Regions from separate parts of the Bradyrhizobium sp. AZCC 2262 genome, predicted to be linked through region 3. Evidence: predicted binding sites of a transcription regulator. Region 3 holds the regulator's gene; each other region holds the start of a gene.
The links. Region 3 encodes PhoB, which activates phosphate uptake and scavenging genes when phosphate is short. Its sites were predicted from a motif close to TGTCATNNANCTGTCAT; they were not measured.

Region 1: phnF (phosphonate metabolism transcriptional regulator PhnF) is a predicted target of PhoB. The motif match lies at 2,834-2,850, and genes of this name have one in related genera.
Region 2: phnC (phosphonate ABC transporter ATP-binding protein) is a predicted target of PhoB. The motif match lies at 2,288-2,304, and genes of this name have one in related genera.
Region 4: V1283_RS14080 (DUF47 domain-containing protein) is a predicted target of PhoB. The motif match lies at 3,040-3,056, and genes of this name have one in related genera.

What each region holds. Positions count from the first base shown of each region.
Region 1 covers NZ_JAZHRT010000001.1:4,405,027-4,409,669, forward strand. The annotation lists gene V1283_RS21050 (alpha-D-ribose 1-methylphosphonate 5-phosphate C-P-lyase PhnJ) at 1-604, opposite strand, end outside; gene V1283_RS21055 (carbon-phosphorus lyase complex subunit PhnI) at 601-1,704, opposite strand; gene phnH (phosphonate C-P lyase system protein PhnH) at 1,707-2,312, opposite strand; gene phnG (phosphonate C-P lyase system protein PhnG) at 2,314-2,727, opposite strand; gene phnF (phosphonate metabolism transcriptional regulator PhnF) at 2,887-3,618, shown strand; gene phnE (phosphonate ABC transporter, permease protein PhnE) at 3,720-4,568, opposite strand; gene phnE (phosphonate ABC transporter, permease protein PhnE) at 4,565-4,643, opposite strand, start outside.
Region 2 covers NZ_JAZHRT010000001.1:4,410,236-4,414,878, forward strand. The annotation lists gene phnE (phosphonate ABC transporter, permease protein PhnE) at 1-240, opposite strand, end outside; gene phnD (phosphonate ABC transporter substrate-binding protein) at 350-1,285, opposite strand; gene phnC (phosphonate ABC transporter ATP-binding protein) at 1,364-2,173, opposite strand; gene V1283_RS21095 (transferase hexapeptide repeat family protein) at 2,367-3,032, shown strand; gene V1283_RS21100 (alpha-D-ribose 1-methylphosphonate 5-triphosphate diphosphatase) at 3,029-4,222, shown strand; gene V1283_RS21105 (DUF1045 domain-containing protein) at 4,243-4,643, shown strand, end outside.
Region 3 covers NZ_JAZHRT010000001.1:7,456,179-7,460,821, forward strand. The annotation lists gene V1283_RS35055 (aspartate aminotransferase family protein) at 1-509, opposite strand, end outside; gene V1283_RS35060 (GcrA family cell cycle regulator) at 1,015-1,524, shown strand; gene phoB (phosphate regulon transcriptional regulator PhoB) at 1,785-2,489, opposite strand; gene phoU (phosphate signaling complex protein PhoU) at 2,600-3,316, opposite strand; gene pstB (phosphate ABC transporter ATP-binding protein PstB) at 3,425-4,246, opposite strand; gene pstA (phosphate ABC transporter permease PstA) at 4,243-4,643, opposite strand, start outside.
Region 4 covers NZ_JAZHRT010000001.1:2,998,809-3,003,451, forward strand. The annotation lists gene V1283_RS14065 (ABC transporter substrate-binding protein) at 1-998, shown strand, start outside; gene V1283_RS14070 (branched-chain amino acid ABC transporter permease) at 1,088-1,975, shown strand; gene V1283_RS14075 (branched-chain amino acid ABC transporter permease) at 1,977-2,945, shown strand; gene V1283_RS14080 (DUF47 domain-containing protein) at 3,098-3,742, shown strand; gene V1283_RS14085 (inorganic phosphate transporter) at 3,758-4,643, shown strand, end outside.

The sequences.
Region 1 (4,643 bases), 3.1 Mb from region 3:
GCAGCGCCGGACAGTTGTCCATCTTCGGATTGTCGAATTTTGGCGTCGGTGATGGGTCCATCACATAACGCGCGTTCACCTTCACCGGATAGGCGTAGGAGGTCGCGATATGGCCAAAGCGCGCAATGTCTTCGTACAGCTTGACGTGCATCAGGCCGTATTCGCCGAGCGCATGCATGCGCCGCGTCTCGGTCTCGCGCGGCTCCAGGAACCGCAGCGGCTCGGGGATCGGCACCTGATAGACCAGTACCTGCCCTGCATGCAGCGGCGCTTCGGGAACCCGGTGACGGGTCTGGATCACGGTGGCGTCCGCCGTCGAAGTCGTGGTTGCGACGCCGGCCGTCTTGCCGAAGAACTTTCGGATCGAGATCGCGTTGGTGGTGTCGTCCGAACCCTGGTCGATCACTTTCAATACGTCCTGTGGCCCGAGGATCGCTGCCGTCACCTGCACGCCGCCGGTGCCCCAGCCGTAGGGCATCGGCATCTCGCGGCTGGCGAACGGCACCTGATAGCCGGGAATCGCGATCGCTTTGAGGATCGCGCGACGGATCATCCGCTTTGTCTGTTCGTCGAGATAGGCGAAGTTGTAAGCTGGCGCGTTCATTCGGCGGCCTCCCGCATCGGCGGCGTCTCGTTCGCCTCGGCAAACTCTTTGCGCAGCTTACGCAGCAGGCCGAGTTCGGACTGGAAATCGACGTAGTGCGGCAGTTTGAGATGCTCGACGAAGCCGGTCGCCTGCACGTTGTCCGAGTGCGACATCACGAATTCCTCGTCCTGGCCGGGCGCGATCACTTCCTCGCCAAGCTCGCGAGCGCGCAGGCTGCGATCGACCAGCGCCATCGACATGGTCTTGCGCTCGCTTTGCCCGAACGCCAGGCCATAGCCACGCGTAAAACACGGCGCCTCGGTCGCCGACCCCTTGAACTGGTTGACCATCTGGCATTCGGTCAGCGCGATCGAACCGAGCGGAACGGCAAAGCCGGCGTCCTCGGCCATGAATTCGACCTCCACCTCGCCGAAACGAATCTCGCCGGCAAAGGGATGGTTGCGGCCATATCCACGCTGCGAGGAATATCCGAGCGCCAGCAGAAAGCCTTCGTCCGCACGGGCCAGGTTTTGCAGGCGCAGATCGCGATCCGCCGGGAAATTGAGCGGCTCGCGCGTCAAATCGCCCACAGGGGCGTCGGCATCCGCCGACGGCGAAGGCTCGATCAGGCCGTCACGACCGAGAATGTCGGTCACGCGCGGGGTCGCTGCTGCGGAGGCATCTCCTGTCGCGGGAGCCTCGGGCGCGAACCCCTCGGCGAGTTGCGGATCGAGCAGGCGATGGGTGTAATCGAAGGTGGGACCGAGAATCTGCCCGCCCGGGATATCCTTGAACGTCGAGGAAACCCGGCGGCGCACCTGCATCGCGCCGGTGTCGACGGGTTCGGTTGCGCCAAAGCGCGGCAGCGTGGCGCGGAACGCGCGCACCAGGAAGATAGCCTCGATCAAATCGCCACGCGCTTGCTTGATGGCGAGCGCCGCGAGTTCGCGGTCGTACAGCGAGCCTTCGGTCATGACGCGGTCGACGCCGAGCGAAAGCTGCTCGGAGATCTGGGCCAGCGACAGTTCGGGTACGTCACGGTCGCCGCGCCGTTCATGCGCCAGCAGACGGTGGGCATTCTCGATGGCGCGCTCGCCTCCCTTGACGGCAACATACATGGTCAGCCTCCCCTCACGAGCCGCGTCGTGCGCGGTATGGCGACGATGGACTCGTCATGAACCAGCACGACATCGATGCCGCGCGGAAAAAGCGCGACGTTGATGGCAAGCCGCTCGAACAGATCCTGCGGCTGGATGGAAGCGCGCAGCGCCGCGGTGCCGTCGATGCCGGGCCCCCGTAGCTCGGCAACAGGGCCATCCGTCAGGCTTTCGACCTGCAGGATCAGCGTCGTCGAGCGGTCCGGATATTCATTGCTGCCAAACGCGAAGCGATCGAGCGTCGGCAGGCTCTGCGGATCGCCCATCAGCGCAAAACTCGCGATCGACGAATCCGCGACGACCGGCGCGCTGGTGTGGAACTTGAGCCATTTGGCAACGTCCGCCGTCGCCGACATCCGGCCGTCGAGCCAGACCGGCGTATCGTGGTCGAACAGGGTCAACGCTATGGCGGCCGTGCCGCGCATCATCCCGACCGGCGTGCCGGCTGCGGACGCGATACGTTGAACGCTGCCGGGGCGCGCCATCGCATCCATCACGGAGCGGAAGGTCGATTGCGCCGACAACACCTTGTCGGCAAATCCTGCGGGCAATTCGGCAACCGTCGCCATGTCAACCCTCACCCCGCACCAGTGTGTAGAAATCAACCCGCGTCGCTGCGGCCTCTGCGGACTTGCGGTTTCGCTTTTCGATCACCGCCGCACGCAGCGGCGCGACCACCTTGGCTTCAACTGCAGCTGCGAACTCGTCCGACTGCACCATGGCGTCGCACAGCGCGATCAGCTTCGCCTTGTGACGGTCGCGACCGAGCGTGTAGCCGAAGCCGATTTCTCCGGTCGAAAGCCGCACCGCGGCGCGCGAAACCGTGGCTTCGCCGAGGTTGAAGGGCGCGCCGTCGCCGCCGACGCGGCCGCGCACCATGACCAGGCCATTTTCAGGCTCGCGCAGGTTCTCATGCGCCGGCAACGCAATCGCCTCGAGATGACCGGCAATGGCCGTGGCCTCGAAGTGGGCCAGTACCGCCATCGCAGCCTTGCGCCGGGCTTGCCCGTGACTATCCTCGCCTGCCATCACATCGACCTTGCCTGAATCAAGTTGTCTATGATATTAGACAACTCGATACCGAAACGCCATGACGATTTCGTGACAATGAGGTGATTTTTCTCCAATGGCCGATATCGCCACATGAGCATTCAGGACACCGCATCCGGCGTCGCGCTGTGGCGGCAGGTTGCCGACGGCATCGAGCGCGGCATCGCCGACGGCCGCTTTGCCGCGGGCGAAAAGCTGCCGGGCGAGATGGAGATTGCCGAGACCTATCGGGTCAACCGCCATACCGTGCGCCGGGCGCTTGCCGCGCTCGCCGAACGCGGCCTGGTGCGCGCCGAGCGCGGCAGCGGCACCTATGTCGAGACCGGGCGCATCGCCTACCCCCTGCGCTCACGAACGCGGTTTTCCGAAATCGTCGGAGCCGGCGGCCGGGAGCCGCGCGGCCAATTCATCGACGCAACCGAAGAAGAAGCCACGCGCGAACTGGCGCGGGAGCTTGGGTTGAAGACCGGCGCGCCGCTGGTCCGGATCGAATCGGTGCGGCTCGCCGACCGCACGCCGATCTGCGTCAGCACCACCTGGCTTTCGGCCGAACGCTTCCCCGACGCCGGCAAGGTGTTCGCCAATGTGCGCTCGATGACCAAGCTGGTGGCGCATTACGGTATCCGGGATTTTCGTCGTGCGTCGACCCGGATTACCGCCGGTATCGTGGACGCAACCGACGCGGCGCGGCTGGACCTCGCGCTCGGACGTCCCGTGCTCGTGGTCGACAGCACCGACGTCGATACCGCTGGCGAGCCGCTGACAACCAAGCGTTCGCGCTTTGCTGCCGAACGTGTCGAGTTCCTGGTGGAGAGCAGTTTGTAGCGTGGGCAAAGCGAAGCGTGCCCACACCATTCTTGCATCCGTGCAGATCGATGGTGGGCGCGTCGCCAGCGCGCCTTTGCCCACTACGGACTACGGAACGATCAGGCGACCGCGCGCTGTCCGATGATGGCAAAGCGCAGCTTGCCCGAAATCCAGTCGATCGCGGCGACCGCGACCAGGATCATCAGGATCAGGAAAGAAACCTTCTGCCATTCCAGCACGCGGATCTGCTCGGCAAGCTGCAGGCCGATGCCGCCAGCACCGACGATACCGATGATGGTCGCCGAGCGGGTATTCGATTCGATGAAATAGAGCACCTGCCCCGCGATGACAGGCAGCACCTGCGGCATCAGGCCGAAGCGTATTTCGTGCAGCGCATTGCCGCCGGAGGCGCGGATGCCCTCGACCTGCTTCTTATCGGCGGCTTCGATCGCCTCGGAAAACAATTTGCCGAACGCGCCGAAGTCGGACAGCGCAATCGCCAGCACACCGGCGAACGGCCCGAGGCCGACGACGTTGATCCACACCAGCGCCCAGATCAGCGTATCGACACCGCGGATGGAATCGAGGAACCGGCGTACCGGGAAGCGAAGCAGGTTCGACGGAATGATGTTCCGCGCCGCCAGCAGGCTGACCGGCAACGCCGCCACGGCGGCCAAGGTCGTGCCGAGCAGCGCGATCGACAGCGTCTCACCGAGGGCTGCGAGATAGGCGGGCAGCGATGAGCCGGGATCCGGCGGGATCATCATCACCGCGATCCAGCCGAGCTGGCTCAGGCCCGACACCAGTTTGGCCGGCGAAAAACCGAGATCCACCACCCCGAACACGAAGATCGCGCACACAGCCAGAAGCATCGCCGGCATGGCGAGGCGCGCCGATGCAGGCCGATCGAAGACGTCAGGGTATTTGGTCCGGAGCGCGTCTGTATCCGGTTTCGGCAACTGGCTCATGCGCGAGCCTCCTTGCCGAACAGTTTTCCGCGCAGCCAGCCGGTCGTGATATCGATGACGAAGACAGTGACGATG
Region 2 (4,643 bases), 3.0 Mb from region 3:
CCATACCCGCGCGCCGTCTTCCAGGGTAAGAATGCGGTCGAAATAGCTGACGAAGTTGCCGAAATAGCTGAAGAGCGTACGCAGATTCACTTCAGCGCCGATCGCTGCGATAATCAACGCGGCGAAGAAAACTACCGCCGCCAAAGTCACCTTCAAACGCTTGCGCGCGACCGCCTTGCGATAGGTATCGTTGAGCACCGCAAGTTGCTGGTCTGGAAGGATGGATATGGCATTCGCCATCGGAATCACTGTGCCCAAGCGTTAAACAGAACAGGTGTTGAACAGAACGGGTGTGAGATAGAAAAAGGCCGGGTCGCTCGGACCCGGCCAGGCTCGTCTAGGCTATTGATCAGGACGCCTTCTTTTTACGCAATGCATCGACGAACTTGATCAATTCGATCGTGGCGTCCCAGTCCTTGGTCGTGGCCGGGTTGAAGCCCTTCTTCTGGCCGTCGGACAGGCGGTCGAACGCGGCCTTGTCCTTGGTCGGCGATTCCGTGAACGCCTTGGCAATCGCAGCCTTCAGGTCGGCCGGGAGGTCCGAATTATAGGCGTAGGGTCCGTTGATGATCGGGGCCGACTTGTGGATCATCCGGAAATCGTCCTTCTTCATCGCCGACCCGTCGGCGTTCTTCAGCATGCCCTTGTGCAGCATCTGGGCGAGCGTGGAATCATCGTCGTTGGTCCACTGATTGGCGGCGACGTCGACGGTGCCCTGCGACAGCGCCAGCATGGCGTTCTCATGGCTGCCGGTGAAGACGACCTTGCCGAAATACCCATCGGCGTCGGAGATGCCGAGCTTGTCGAGTTCGAAGCGCGGCACATTGTTGCCCGACGTCGAATTCGGATCGACCAGGCCGAGGTTCTTGCCCTTCAACTGATCGATATTCTTGTAAGCGCTCGACGCCTTGACGAAGAATACCGAGTAGTAGCCGGTCGAGCCGTCGGCATTGATGTCGTTGGCGAAGGCGTCGGTCTTGACGCCGGTCAGGCGGGCGCGGGCAAACGATGCCGAGCCGTAGCTGGCGATATGGATGTTGCCGGCGCGCTGGCCTTCGATCACGGCCGCGTAGTCGTTGGCAATGCGCAGCGTGACCTTCACGCCAAGCTCCTTGGAGAGATACGTGACGAATGGCGTCCAGCGCTCGGTAACGCCAGAGGCATTTTCGGCAGGCACCACGGCAAACGTCAGCTCCGGATATTTGCTCTTCCAATCCTGCGCCGAGGCGGAAGCGGTAAACGCCAGCGCGGCCGCGCTGGCAAGAACGATACGACGAGTGATCATGGTCAGCCCTCTTGTTGTGGTTACGCCTCTTCGCCGATTGCAGGTTTGCAGCCGGCTACCCTGTACAGAAATGAAAACTCAGGCCGCGGCGGCGGTGCCGAGCGCCGGAACGGCAGCATCGTCGGGCGCCGGCGCGGTGCCCATGACGTCGTTGGCTTCGAGATCGTAGAGTTCGCGCGCAATGTGATCCGTCAGCGTCTCGGGCGCACCGTCGAACACCACCCGCCCCGCTGCCATGCCGATCAGGCGGTCGCAGTAGTTCCGCGCCAGATCGAGCGAATGCAGGTTGCAGATCACGGTGATGCCGAAATGCTTGTTGATGCGCAGCAGCGCATCCATAACGATCCGCGTGTTGCGGGGATCGAGCGAGGCGATCGGCTCGTCGGCGAGAATGATGTCGGGTTCCTGAACCAGCGCGCGGGCGATCGCGACGCGCTGCTGCTGGCCGCCGGAAAGCTGGTCGGCGCGCTGGGCGGCGATAGCAGCCATATCGAACTGCTCCAGCGCCGACATCGCCAGCGCCCTGTCCTCTTGCGGCCAGAGCTGCGTCAGCGAGCGCCAGGACGGAATTTCCGCCAGCCGCCCCATCAGCACATTGGTGAGGACGTCGAGCCGGCCGACTAGATTGAATTGCTGAAAGATCATCGCGGAGCGCGCACGCCACTGCCGCAGATCCTTGCCGCGCAGTGCGGTCACGTCGACGCCTTCAAAGAGGATGCGTCCCTCCGATGGTTCGGCGAGACGGTTGATCATCCGAAGCAACGTGGACTTGCCGGCGCCGGACCGGCCGATGACGCCGACAAAGCTGCCGGGCTGAATCGAAAATGACGCATTATCCACCGCGGCTTTGGTGCCGAACCGGCACGTCAAACCTTCCACCACCAGCATGCAATGCTCCAACTGCGCAAACGTAGACCATCGCTAACGGCAGGGTTTAACAGTTGTGTGACACCGGTGCTGCGGTGCGGCGATCGTCCACACCCATGGCGACCGTCACGCGTCCGTCATGACACTGTCATCAAGCGCATCGAAGACGAGCGCGCATCCCCTCGACCTTCCCCTGTTGCTGATGGACGCGCAGATGGCCGGCAAAATGCTTTCCACCGAAACGACGATCGACCCCAGCGCATCTGTGCGGGAGAGCAAGCTCGGCGCCTACACCGAGGTCGGGGCTCGCACCATTCTGCTCGAGGTCACGATGGCCGATTACTCCTACGTCGTGAACGACGCGCAGATCACCTACACCACGATCGGAAAATTCTGTTCGGTCGCGGCCATGACGCGGATCAATCCGGGCAATCATCCGATGCACCGGGCCTCACAGGCGCATTTCACCTATCGCGCCAGCAGTTATTTTCCGGGCGAGAGCGATGATGCCGACTTCTTTGCATGGCGGCGCGAGCATCATGTCCGCATCGGCCATGACGTCTGGATCGGCCACGGCGCGGTCATTCTGCCCGGCCGCTCGATCGGCACCGGCGCCGTGGTCGCTGCCGGCGCGATCGTGACCAAGGACGTTCCCGCCTACACGATCGTGGGCGGTAACCCGGCGCGGCCACTCAAGCGGCGGTTTCCCGAATCCATCGCCGGCCGGCTCGCGCAGCTCGCATGGTGGGACTGGGACCATGAGACGCTTCGCCGCGCCCTGCCCGATTTCCGCAAGCTCGATGTCGAGGGCTTTCTCGAAAAATACGAATCGGCCGAAGTATCCGGCTATCCGCAATTCAACCAGAGTGCCGCATCGTGACCGAATCGTTCATCGAAGGTGGCCGGGCCCTGCTCGGCAACGAAATCGTCGAGACCTCGCTGCGGATCGCCGGCCGCGAGATCGTCGCCATGGGTACGGACAACAACCACAGCTCGCCCGGCATCGATGCCGTCGGCTTGCTGGTTCTGCCGGGCATTGTCGACCTGCATGGCGATGCCTTCGAGCGGCAGATGATGCCGCGCCCCGGCGTCGATTTTCCGATCGATGTGGCGCTCGTTGACAGCGACCGGCAGGCGGTCAGCAACGGGATCACGACCGTCTATCATGCCACGACCTGGTCGTGGGAGCCCGGCCTGCGCGGCGCCGACAATGCCAGGCGCTTGCTGGAAGCAATCGAGCAGTTGCGGCCGCAACTCGCCGCCGACACCCGCTTCCATTTGCGCCACGAAACCTACAATCTCGACGCGGAAAGCGAAATAATCGACTGGCTGTCGGAAGGACGCGTCGACCTGTTCGCGTTCAACGACCACATTGACTCGACCGTCGCCAACCTCGCCAAGCCACAGAGGCGCAGCCGAATGGTTGAGCGCACGGGTCTCACGAACGAGGCGTTCGATCGCCTGGTGGAAAGTGTGGTCTCCCGCAGCCACGACGTACCGGCGTCGATCAGCCGGCTGGCGCAAGCGGCGCGCGCGGCTGATGTCCGGATGCTCTCGCATGACGACGAGAGCCCGGCGATGCGACAGGCCTTTCGTGCGCAGGGTGTTGCCATCGCCGAATTTCCGGTCAACGAGGAAACCACCCGGGAGGCAGCCGAAGCCGGCGACTTCATCGTGTTCGGCGCACCCAATGTCGTGCGCGGCGGCAGCCACACCGGCTGGACCAAGGCCTCCGACATGATCGCCAAGGGCCTGTGTTCGGTGCTGGCGTCAGACTATTACTATCCGGCGCCGCTGCTGGCGGCCTTCCGGCTCGCAGCCGACGGGGTGCTGCCGCTGGCCGAGGCGTGGCAATTGATCTCGTCAGCGCCAGCGCGCGCTGCCGGCCTCGCCGATCGTGGCCTGCTCGCCGCGGGACAGCGGGCCGACATCATTCTCGTCGATGACACGGTGCCGTTGCGCCCGCGGGTCGTCGCGGTCATTGCAGCGGGACGTCTCGTGCATCTGACGGAGGCGAATCGCCTCGTCCATTCGTCCACAGCATCACGCAAGGCAGTTGCAGCCGCGTAAGGCGGCCCTATTCTGGCGCAATGGCAAATTACCCCCGTTACGCAATCTATTACACCGCCGCGGCGGGCAGCGCGCTCGACCGGTTCGGCGCGACCCTGCTCGGCTACGATGCCCATGGCGGCGACGACGTGCCTTTTCCGGATGGCATGATTCAGACAATTCCGGACTGGCGCGATCTGACGCATGACCCGCGCAAATACGGCTTTCACGCCACGCTGAAGGCGCCGATGGCGCTGGCTGACGGCAAGGCCGCGACACAGCTTGCCGCGGCATGCGAGTTGTTCGCCGATCTCGCCCGGCCTGTGCCGGTAATCCAGCCGGTCGTCGATTCGATCAGCGGATTCATCGCGGTGATTCCGGCCGAACCATCGGCAGAACTCGAACTGCTCGCCGCCGAAGCGACCAAGGCATTCGATCCGTT
Region 3 (4,643 bases):
GCTTCGAGATCGCCGTGCGGCACCTGGTCAAAACCGTCCATCGGCGGGCCAAAACCTTCGAGATATTTGGCGGAGCCGGTGGCGGCGAGCGTGCCGAGGGTGCGGCCGTGGAAGGCGCCCTCGAAGGTGATGATGCGATAGCGTTCGGGATGGCCCTTGGAGAATTGATAGCGGCGCACGACCTTGATCACGCCTTCCATCGCTTCCGCGCCGGAATTGCAGAAGAACACGAGGTCGGCAAAGCTCTGCCCGCACAGCCGCGCGGCAAGCTTCTCGCCGTCCGGACTCTTGAACAGGTTCGACATGTGCCAGAGTTTTGTCGCCTGCTCCTGCAGCGCCGCGATCAGGTGCGGATGGCAGTGACCCAGCGCATTCACCGCAACACCCGAGGTGAAGTCGAGATAGCGATCGCCATTGGTGGCGGTCAGCCAACAGCCCTCGCCGCGCTCGAAGCCGAGATCGACCCTGGCAAAGACGGGGAGCAGATGCGACGTGGCGCTATGGGTCATGGCAATCACTGAAGGTTTGAGACCTGGTTTCAAGACCTGCCGCGGAGCACACGCGTGCATGGGCGCGAACGCGGCAACGGCCGGTCTTGCGAAAACGAAACGTGCCGCCTCTTAAGGGCGGCACGTAAGAGGTATTCTATGTGGGCGGGGAGCGCTGTCAACATGCCACGAGGCCGCCTTTCATGCACTGCAAGGCAGGAAATCCGTAGGATTGCGGTGTGGTGGAAAACACGCAGTGCAATGCCTAGATGTCCGGAACATGTGGACGCGCGGGCCCGGACTCTTGCGCCAGAGTCACGCCATATTGTAGCGTCTGGGTTGTCGGGTACGACATCTCGTGCGGCAGTTCTGATCCCTAGAGTCCATTTTGTGTAAGCGTACACGTTCGGGCGCGATTTTTGCGCCCGGCGAGGGCTAAGGGATTCTGACCGCAGGGATTTTTGAGACGAATGACATCGCCAGCGCTGCCCTGGGTTGGCCGGCGCGACGCGAAGGGAAGAATACGATGACGGTATTGACCTGGTCCGACGATCGCGTCGAGCAGCTGAAGAAGCTCTGGGAAGCCGGATTATCGGCCAGCCAGATCGCCGCGGAACTCGGAAATGTGACGCGAAACGCAGTGATCGGCAAAGTGCACCGGCTGGGCCTGTCCGGCCGCGCCAAGAGCCCCTCCTCGGCAGCCCCACGGCAGCGCAAGGCACGCCCGGCGCAACAGATGATGCGGGTCTCACGCCCGGTCTCGCGCGGCAACACCGCGCTGGCGCACGCCTTCGAGGTCGAGATGGAGCCTGATCCGATCGCCTTCGATAACGTGGTGCCGATGAGCCAGCGGCTGTCGCTGCTCGAACTGAACGAAGCCACCTGCCACTGGCCGGTCGGTGATCCCTCGAGCCCGGAATTCTTCTTCTGCGGCGGCAAGGCGCTTTCGGGCCTGCCTTATTGCGCGCATCACTCGCGCGTCGCGTATCAGCCGGCAGCCGACCGGCGGAGGCATCAGCCGAAGCCGACGCGGTAAGAGGCGGTTATCGTAGCCCGGATGGAGCGAAGCGAAATCCGGGACTATGTCGCTATGGGTTAGATTCCCGGGTTGCGCTTCGCTTCACCCGGACTACGAACTCAACGTTGTCGTCCCTGCGAAAGCGGGGACCCATAACCACCGGCGTTCGTGGTTATGTCACGCTGGAGCTCCAGCTCTCTTCAACAAATTACATCGGTGGTTATGGGTCTCCGCGTTCGCGGGGACGACGATGCAATGTGCGGACAACGATAGAGCTATTACGACTCCACCTTCGCGAACCGATCATCCAGCGCATATCCCGCGCCGCGCACGGTGCGGATCGGGTCCTGCTCGCGGCCCGGGTTGAGCAATTTGCGCAGGCGGCCGATGTGGACGTCGACGGTGCGCTCGTCGATATAGATGTCGCGGCCCCAGACGCTGTCGAGCAATTGCTCGCGGCTGAAGACGCGGCCGGGATGCTCCAGGAAAAATTCCAGCAAGCGATACTCGGTCGGGCCGAGATCGATCTGGCGGCCGGAACGCGCGACGCGTCTTTTCTCACGATCCAGTTCGATGTCGCCATAGGTGAGCACGGTGGCGAGCCGCTCGGGGCTTGCCCGCCGCAGCAGTCCCTTCACCCGCGCCAGCAGCTCCGGCACCGAGAACGGCTTGACGATGTAATCGTCGGCGCCGGTCGCCAGGCCCCGCACCCGCTCGCTCTCCTCGCCGCGCGCCGTCAGCATGATGATCGGCAACTGCTTGGTCTCCGGCCGCGCCCGCAGGCGGCGGCACAGCTCGATGCCCGACAGCCCGGGCAGCATCCAGTCGAGCACGACGAGATCGGGAATGCGTTCCTTCAACCGCGTATCGGCGTCATCGCCACGGGCGACGGTTTCGACATCATAGCCTTCGGCGTCGAGGTTGTAGCGCAACAGCGTGGTCAGCGCTTCCTCGTCCTCGACCACCATAATGCGCGCGCTCATTCTGCTATCGCCTCTTCTGTTTGACGCGTTTTCACGCAGATAAGTCTACGCAATCTGCGTAAACTTGATTGCTATGCGAACCGGTCTCCACTTCGCTTGAAAACGCTGTGTCAAGTGTTCGGTACGGTCGTGGCAAAATTCGTCATGTCGCCCTTCGGGCGCTTGTCGAGCATCTGCTGTCCCTCGATCATGTAGAACACGGTTTCAGCGATGTTGGTGGCATGGTCGCCGATCCGCTCGATGTTCTTGGCACAGAACATCAAATGGATGCAGAACGAGATGTTGCGCGGGTCTTCCATCATGTAGGTGAGCAGTTCGCGGAACAGCGAGGTGCAGATGGCGTCGACTTCCTCGTCGCCCTTCCAGACCGCCATCGCCGCCGGCAGGTCGTGCGCCGCATAGGCGTCCAGCACCGACTTGACCTGCGACAGCACCAGGTCGGTCATGTGTTCAAGGCCGCGCATCAGCTTCAAGGGCTGGAAATCGTTCTCCAGCGCCGCGACGCGCTTGCCCATATTCTTGGCGAGGTCGCCGATCCGCTCCAGATCGGTGGCCACCCGCATCGCGCCGACGATCTCGCGCAGATCGATCGCCATCGGCTGGCGGCGCGCGATGGTCAGCACCGCGCGCTCCTCGATCAGATGCTGCAGACGGTCGATCTCGACGTCGGTGGCGACGACACGCTTGCCGAGCGCGACGTCGCGACGGACCAGCGCGTCGACGGATTCGGTGATCATCCGCTCGACCATGCCGCCCATCTCGGCAACCAGGCGAGTCAGTTCCTGAAGGTCGCTGTCGAATGCCTTGGCGGTGTGTTCAGAAGCCATGTGCTATCTCCTCAAATCAGGATCCGGTTTGAACCGGATCATGATTTTATTTCGCTGTTTGAGCATGATCTCTTCGGAAAACCGGTTTCCACTTTTCCGGATCATGCTCTAGCCGAACCGACCGGTGATGTAGTCCTGGGTGCGTCGATCGCTCGGCGAGGTAAAAATCTTGTTGGTATCGTCGAACTCGATCAGCTCACCGAGATACATGAAGGCGGTCTTGTCCGAGACGCGCGCCGCCTGCTGCATGTTATGGGTGACGATGGCGATGGTGTAATCCTCCGCCAGTTCCTGGATCAGCTCCTCGATCTTGGCGGTCGAGATCGGGTCCAGCGCGGAACAAGGCTCGTCGAACAGGATCACCTCGGGCCGCACCGCGACCGTGCGCGCGATGCAGAGCCGCTGCTGCTGGCCGCCGGACAGCGACAGGCCGCTTGCATTCAGCTTGTCCTTGACCTCGTTCCACAGCGCGCCGCCGCGCAGCGCCTTCTCGACCCGGCCATCCATCTCCGACTTGGAGATCTTCTCATAGAGGCGGATGCCGAAGGCGATGTTTTCGTAGATCGTCATCGGAAACGGCGTCGGCTTCTGGAACACCATGCCGACGCGGGCCCGCAGCAAATTGAGATCGAGCTTGGAATCGAGGATGTTGGTCTGGTCGAGCATCAACTGGCCGGTCGCCTTCTGGCCGGGGTAGAGGTCGTACATCCGGTTGAAGATCCGCAGCAGCGTGGACTTGCCGCAGCCGGACGGGCCGATGAAGGCGGTGACGCGGTTGGTGCCGAGCGTCAGGTTGATGTTCTTCAGCGCATGGTGCTCGCCATAGTAAAAGTTCAGGCCGCGGGCGGTGACCTTGGGCGCGGCCTCGGGCAGCGCCACCTGCGGAACGGGCCCGGTCGCGTTACTCACGGATACGGAGAGATCGGTCATTTGGATGTCCTCTCGGCGCCAAGAATGCGCGCGCCAATGTTCAAGGCCAATACGGTGAGCGTGATCAGCAGGGCTCCGCTCCAGGCGAGCTGCTTCCAGTAGACATAGGGGCTCTGCACGAAGTTGTTGATGGTGACCGGCAGGTTCGCCATCGTCTTGGTCAGGTTCAGGCTGAAGAACTGGTTCGACAGCGCGGTGAACAAGAGCGGCGCGGTCTCGCCGGCGACGCGGGCGGTCGCGAGCAGCACGCCGGTGATCAGGCCCGACCGCGCGGCGCGATAGGCGATCCGCCGGATCACCAGCGAACGCGGCAGGCCGAGCGCGGAGGCCGCCTCGCGCAGCGGATTGGGCACCAGTCCCAGCATGTCCTCGGTGGTGCGAACCACCACGGGGATCA
Region 4 (4,643 bases), 4.5 Mb from region 3:
ACCACCAGAACAAGCCCGACATCGCCACGACCATCGCGCGGCAGTGGATCGACGTCGAGAAGGTCGACATCTTCATGGACGTGCTGAACTCCGGCGTGGCGCTGGCGGTCAACAATGTGGTGAAGGAAAAGAACGCCGTCATGATCAATACCGGCGCGGCGTCGTCGGATCTCACCAATGCGCAATGCTCGCCCAACACAATTCATTGGGTTTACGACACCTACATGCTCGCCAACAGCACCGGGCAGGCGCTGGTGAAAGCCGGCGGTGACACCTGGTACTTCCTGACTGCGGACTACGCGTTCGGTCACGCGCTCGAGCGCGACACCACGGCGGTCGTGGTGAAGTCGGGCGGCAAGGTTATCGGCACCGTCAAGCATCCGCTGAATTCGTCGGACTTCTCCTCGTTCCTGCTGCAGGCGCAGGCCTCCAAGGCCAAGATCGTCGGCATGGCGAACGCCGGCGGCGACACCACCAACACCATCAAGCAGGCGTCCGAGTTCGGCATCGTCGCCGGCGGCCAGAAGCTCGCCGGTCTTCTGCTGTTCATCACCGACGTGCATTCGCTCGGCCTGAAGGTGGCGCAGGGCCTCAGCTTTACCGAAACCTTCTACTGGGACCTGAACGACGGCACCCGCGCGTTTTCCAAGCGCTTCTCCGAGCGCATGAAGAACAAGGCGATGCCGTCCATGGTGCAGGCCGGCGTGTATTCGGGCCTGATCCACTATTTCAAGACGCTCGAGGCGATGGGCGGCAATCCGCATGACGGCGCCAAGGTTGTCGCCAAAATGAAGGAATTGCCGACCGACGATGCGCTGTTCGGCAAGGGCTCGATCCGCGCTGACGGCCGCAAGATTCATCCGGCCTACCTGTTCGAAGTCAAGAAGCCCGCGGAATCCAGGGGACCGTGGGACTATTACAAGCTGATCGGAACCACCCCTGGCGAGCAGGCCTTCCGGCCGCTTTCGGAAAGCGCCTGTCCGCTGGTAAAGAAGTAACAATGATGGCCCGTCGGCGCCGTGCCGGCGGGCCGCCCCTCGCGTCCTAGCGCGATTCCGCGTCTTAAACGAGATTGAGTGCGAAACCGATGCAAGCTCTATACGCCCAGCTTTTGGTGGGACTGATCAACGGATCGTTCTACGCGCTGCTCAGTCTCGGGCTCGCCGTGATCTTCGGCATGCTCAACATCATCAATTTCGCCCATGGCGCGCTCTACATGATGGGCGCGTTCTGCGCATATTTCCTCCTGAGCCTGACCGGCATCGGATATTGGTGGGCGCTGCTGATCGCTCCCATCCTGGTCGGCATCTTCGGCATGATCCTGGAGCGGACCATGCTGCAATGGCTGGCCGGCCTCGACCACCTCTATGGGCTATTGCTGACCTTCGGCATCGCGCTGATCGTGCAAGGCGTGTTCCAGAATTATTTCGGCTCGTCCGGGCTGCCCTATGCGATTCCCGATTACCCACAGATCGGCGACTGGCGCGGCCTGCAGGGCGGCATGAATCTCGGCTTCATGTTCCTGCCGGTCTATCGCGGCTGGGTGGTCATCTTCTCGCTCGTGGTCTGCATTGCCACCTGGTACCTGATCGAAAAGACGCGGCTTGGCGCCAATCTGCGCGCCGCCACCGAAAACCCGACCCTGGTGCGCGCGTTCGGCATCAACGTGCCCCGGATGATCACGCTGACCTACGGGCTCGGCGTCGGCCTGGCGGCGCTGGCGGGCGTGCTGTCCGCGCCGATCAACCAGGTGCGGCCGCTGATGGGCGCCGACCTGATCATCGTGGTGTTCGCGGTGGTGGTGATCGGCGGCATGGGATCGATCATGGGATCGATCATCACCGGATTTGCACTCGGCGTGATCGAAGGACTGACGAAGTATTTTTATCCCGAGGCTTCCAACACCGTGGTGTTCGTCCTGATGGTGCTGGTGTTGCTGATAAAGCCAACGGGACTGACCGGACGGGCGGCCTGACATGAGCGCATTGACTGACGACACACTGCCGGTAACGCCGCGCGCGATGCGCGACGAAATGATCGTATTCGCGGCGATGGCGGTGCTGCTGGGGCTGGTGCCGCTGACCGGCATCTACCCGTTCTTCGTGATGCAGGCCCTGTGCTTCGCGCTGCTCGCCTGCGCCTTCAACGTGCTGATCGGCTATGGCGGCCTGCTGTCGTTCGGCCACGCGATGTTCTTGGGCACCGCGGGCTACTGCACGGCGCATGCGCTGAAGGTGTGGGGTGTATCGCCCGAACTCGGAATTCTGGTCGGTATCGCCGGCGCTGCCGCGCTTTCGGTCGTGACCGGCTTCATCTCCATTCGCCGGCAGGGCATCTACTTCTCGATGATCACGCTCGCGCTGTCGCAGCTCCTGTTCTTCATCTACCTGCAGGCGCCGTTTACCCATGGTGAAGATGGCATTCAGGGTATTCCGCAGGGTTATCTGTTCGGGATCTTCAATCTCGCCAAGCCCACAGTGCTTTACTACGTCGTGCTGGCCGGTTTCCTCGGCGGCTTCCTCCTGATCTACCGCACCATCAACTCGCCGTTCGGCGAGGTGCTAAAGGCGATCCGCGAGAACGAGCCGCGTGCGATCTCGCTCGGCTACAAGACCGACCAGTACAAGCTGCTCGCCTTCATCCTCTCCGGCACGCTCGCGGGCTTTGCCGGTTCGCTAAAGGTGTTCGTGGCGCAGAATGCCTCGCTCACCGACGTGCACTGGACGATGTCCGGAGAAATCGTGCTGATGACGCTGGTCGGCGGCCTCGGCACCGTCTTTGGCCCGGTCGTCGGCGCCTTCGTCATCATTGCCATGCAGCAATATCTGGCCGGGTTCGGGCAGTGGGTGACGGTGATCCAGGGCGTCATCTTCGTCGCATGCGTGCTGACCTTCCGTCGCGGCGTGATCGGCGAGATCGCGCATTATTTCCGCCGATCCCTGTAAAACAGCCGGTTTTGGCGCAGTTTTAGACCCCACAAAGCGGTGGATGACCCGGTTCCCGGGTCACCCTGTGGCGCGTTTTCCCCTCGAATGGTCTATGACAGTTTCGTGACAGGTCGCCTGGGCGGCCGTTTCTGAACGACGGAAAAATACCCATGCTGCGCTGGTTTCGTGCCTTTTTGCCCAAGGAGGAGCGGTTTTTTGACCTGTTTGCTCGACACGCCCAGACGGTCGTGCAGGGGGCGCTAGCGCTGCAGGACATGCTGCGCGGCGGCGACGAGACGCCGGTGTTCTGCCAGCGCGTCAACCAGTTCGAAAATGACGCCGACGGCATTACGCGCGAGGTGCTGACGGCGGTCCGACGCACTTTCATCACCCCGTTCGACCGCGGCGACATCAAGAACCTGATCACGGCGATGGACGACGCGATCGATCAGATGCAGCAGACCGCGAAGGCAGTGGTGCTGTTCGAGGTTCGCACGTTCGAGCCGCCGATGCGCGAAATCGGGACCCTGCTGGTGGAGTGCGCCAATCTGGTCGGTCGCGCGCTGCCGCTGATGCAGTCGATCGGGAGCAACGTCGCGATGCTGACCGCCATGACCGAGGAGATCGGAAAGCTGGAGGGCCGCATCGACGATCTCCACGACATCGGGTTGAAGGAACTGTTTCTCAAGCATCGCGGCGGCAACTCGATGGATTTCATCGTCGGCGCCGAAATCTACAAGCATCTCGAGAAAGTGTCCGATCGCTTCGACGACGTTGCCAACGAGATCAACTCGATCGTGATCGAACAGGTATAGGGCAGGGCCAATCCAGTGGACGCCTCGCTTGGTCTTCCGATTCTGATCTTTCTGATCGCGGTTGCGCTGCTGTTTGACTTCCTCAACGGGCTGCACGACGCCGCCAATTCGATCGCAACGATCGTGTCGACGCGGGTGCTGCGCCCGCAATATGCGGTGATCTGGGCCGCCTTCTTCAATTTCATCGCCTTTATGGTGTTCGGGCTCCATGTCGCCAATACGATCGGCACCGGCATCATTGAACCGAGCGTCGTCGACGCCACCGTGATCTTCGCGGCGCTGGTGGGCGCCATCGTCTGGAATCTGATCACCTGGGCGCTCGGGATTCCGTCGTCCAGTTCGCATGCGCTGATCGGCGGACTGGTCGGCGCGGGCATGGCGAAGGCCGGGATCTCGGCGGCGGTCTGGACCGGCCTGTCGAAAACGCTGCTGGCGATCGTGCTGTCGCCGCTGGTCGGCTTCCTGCTGGCGCTGGTGCTGGTTGCGATCGTGTCCTGGCTGTCGGTGCGCTCGACACCGTTCGCGGTCGACCGCGCCTTCCGCATCCTGCAATTTGTCTCCGCATCGCTCTATTCGCTCGGCCATGGCGGCAACGACGCGCAGAAGACCATGGGTATCATCGCGGTGCTGCTCTATTCGCAGGGCCACCTCGGCGCAGACTTTAGCATTCCGTTCTGGGTGGTGATCTCCTGTCAGGCCGCCATGGGCCTCGGCACGCTGATGGGCGGCTGGCGGATCGTCCGCACCATGGGGCTGCGGATCACGAAGCTGACGCCGATGCAGGGCTTTTGCGCCGAGACCGGCGGGGCGGCGACCTTGTTCATGGCGACCTATCTCGGGGTTCCCGTATCCACGACCCACACCATTACCGGCGCCATCGTCGGCGTCGGCGCGGCGCGGC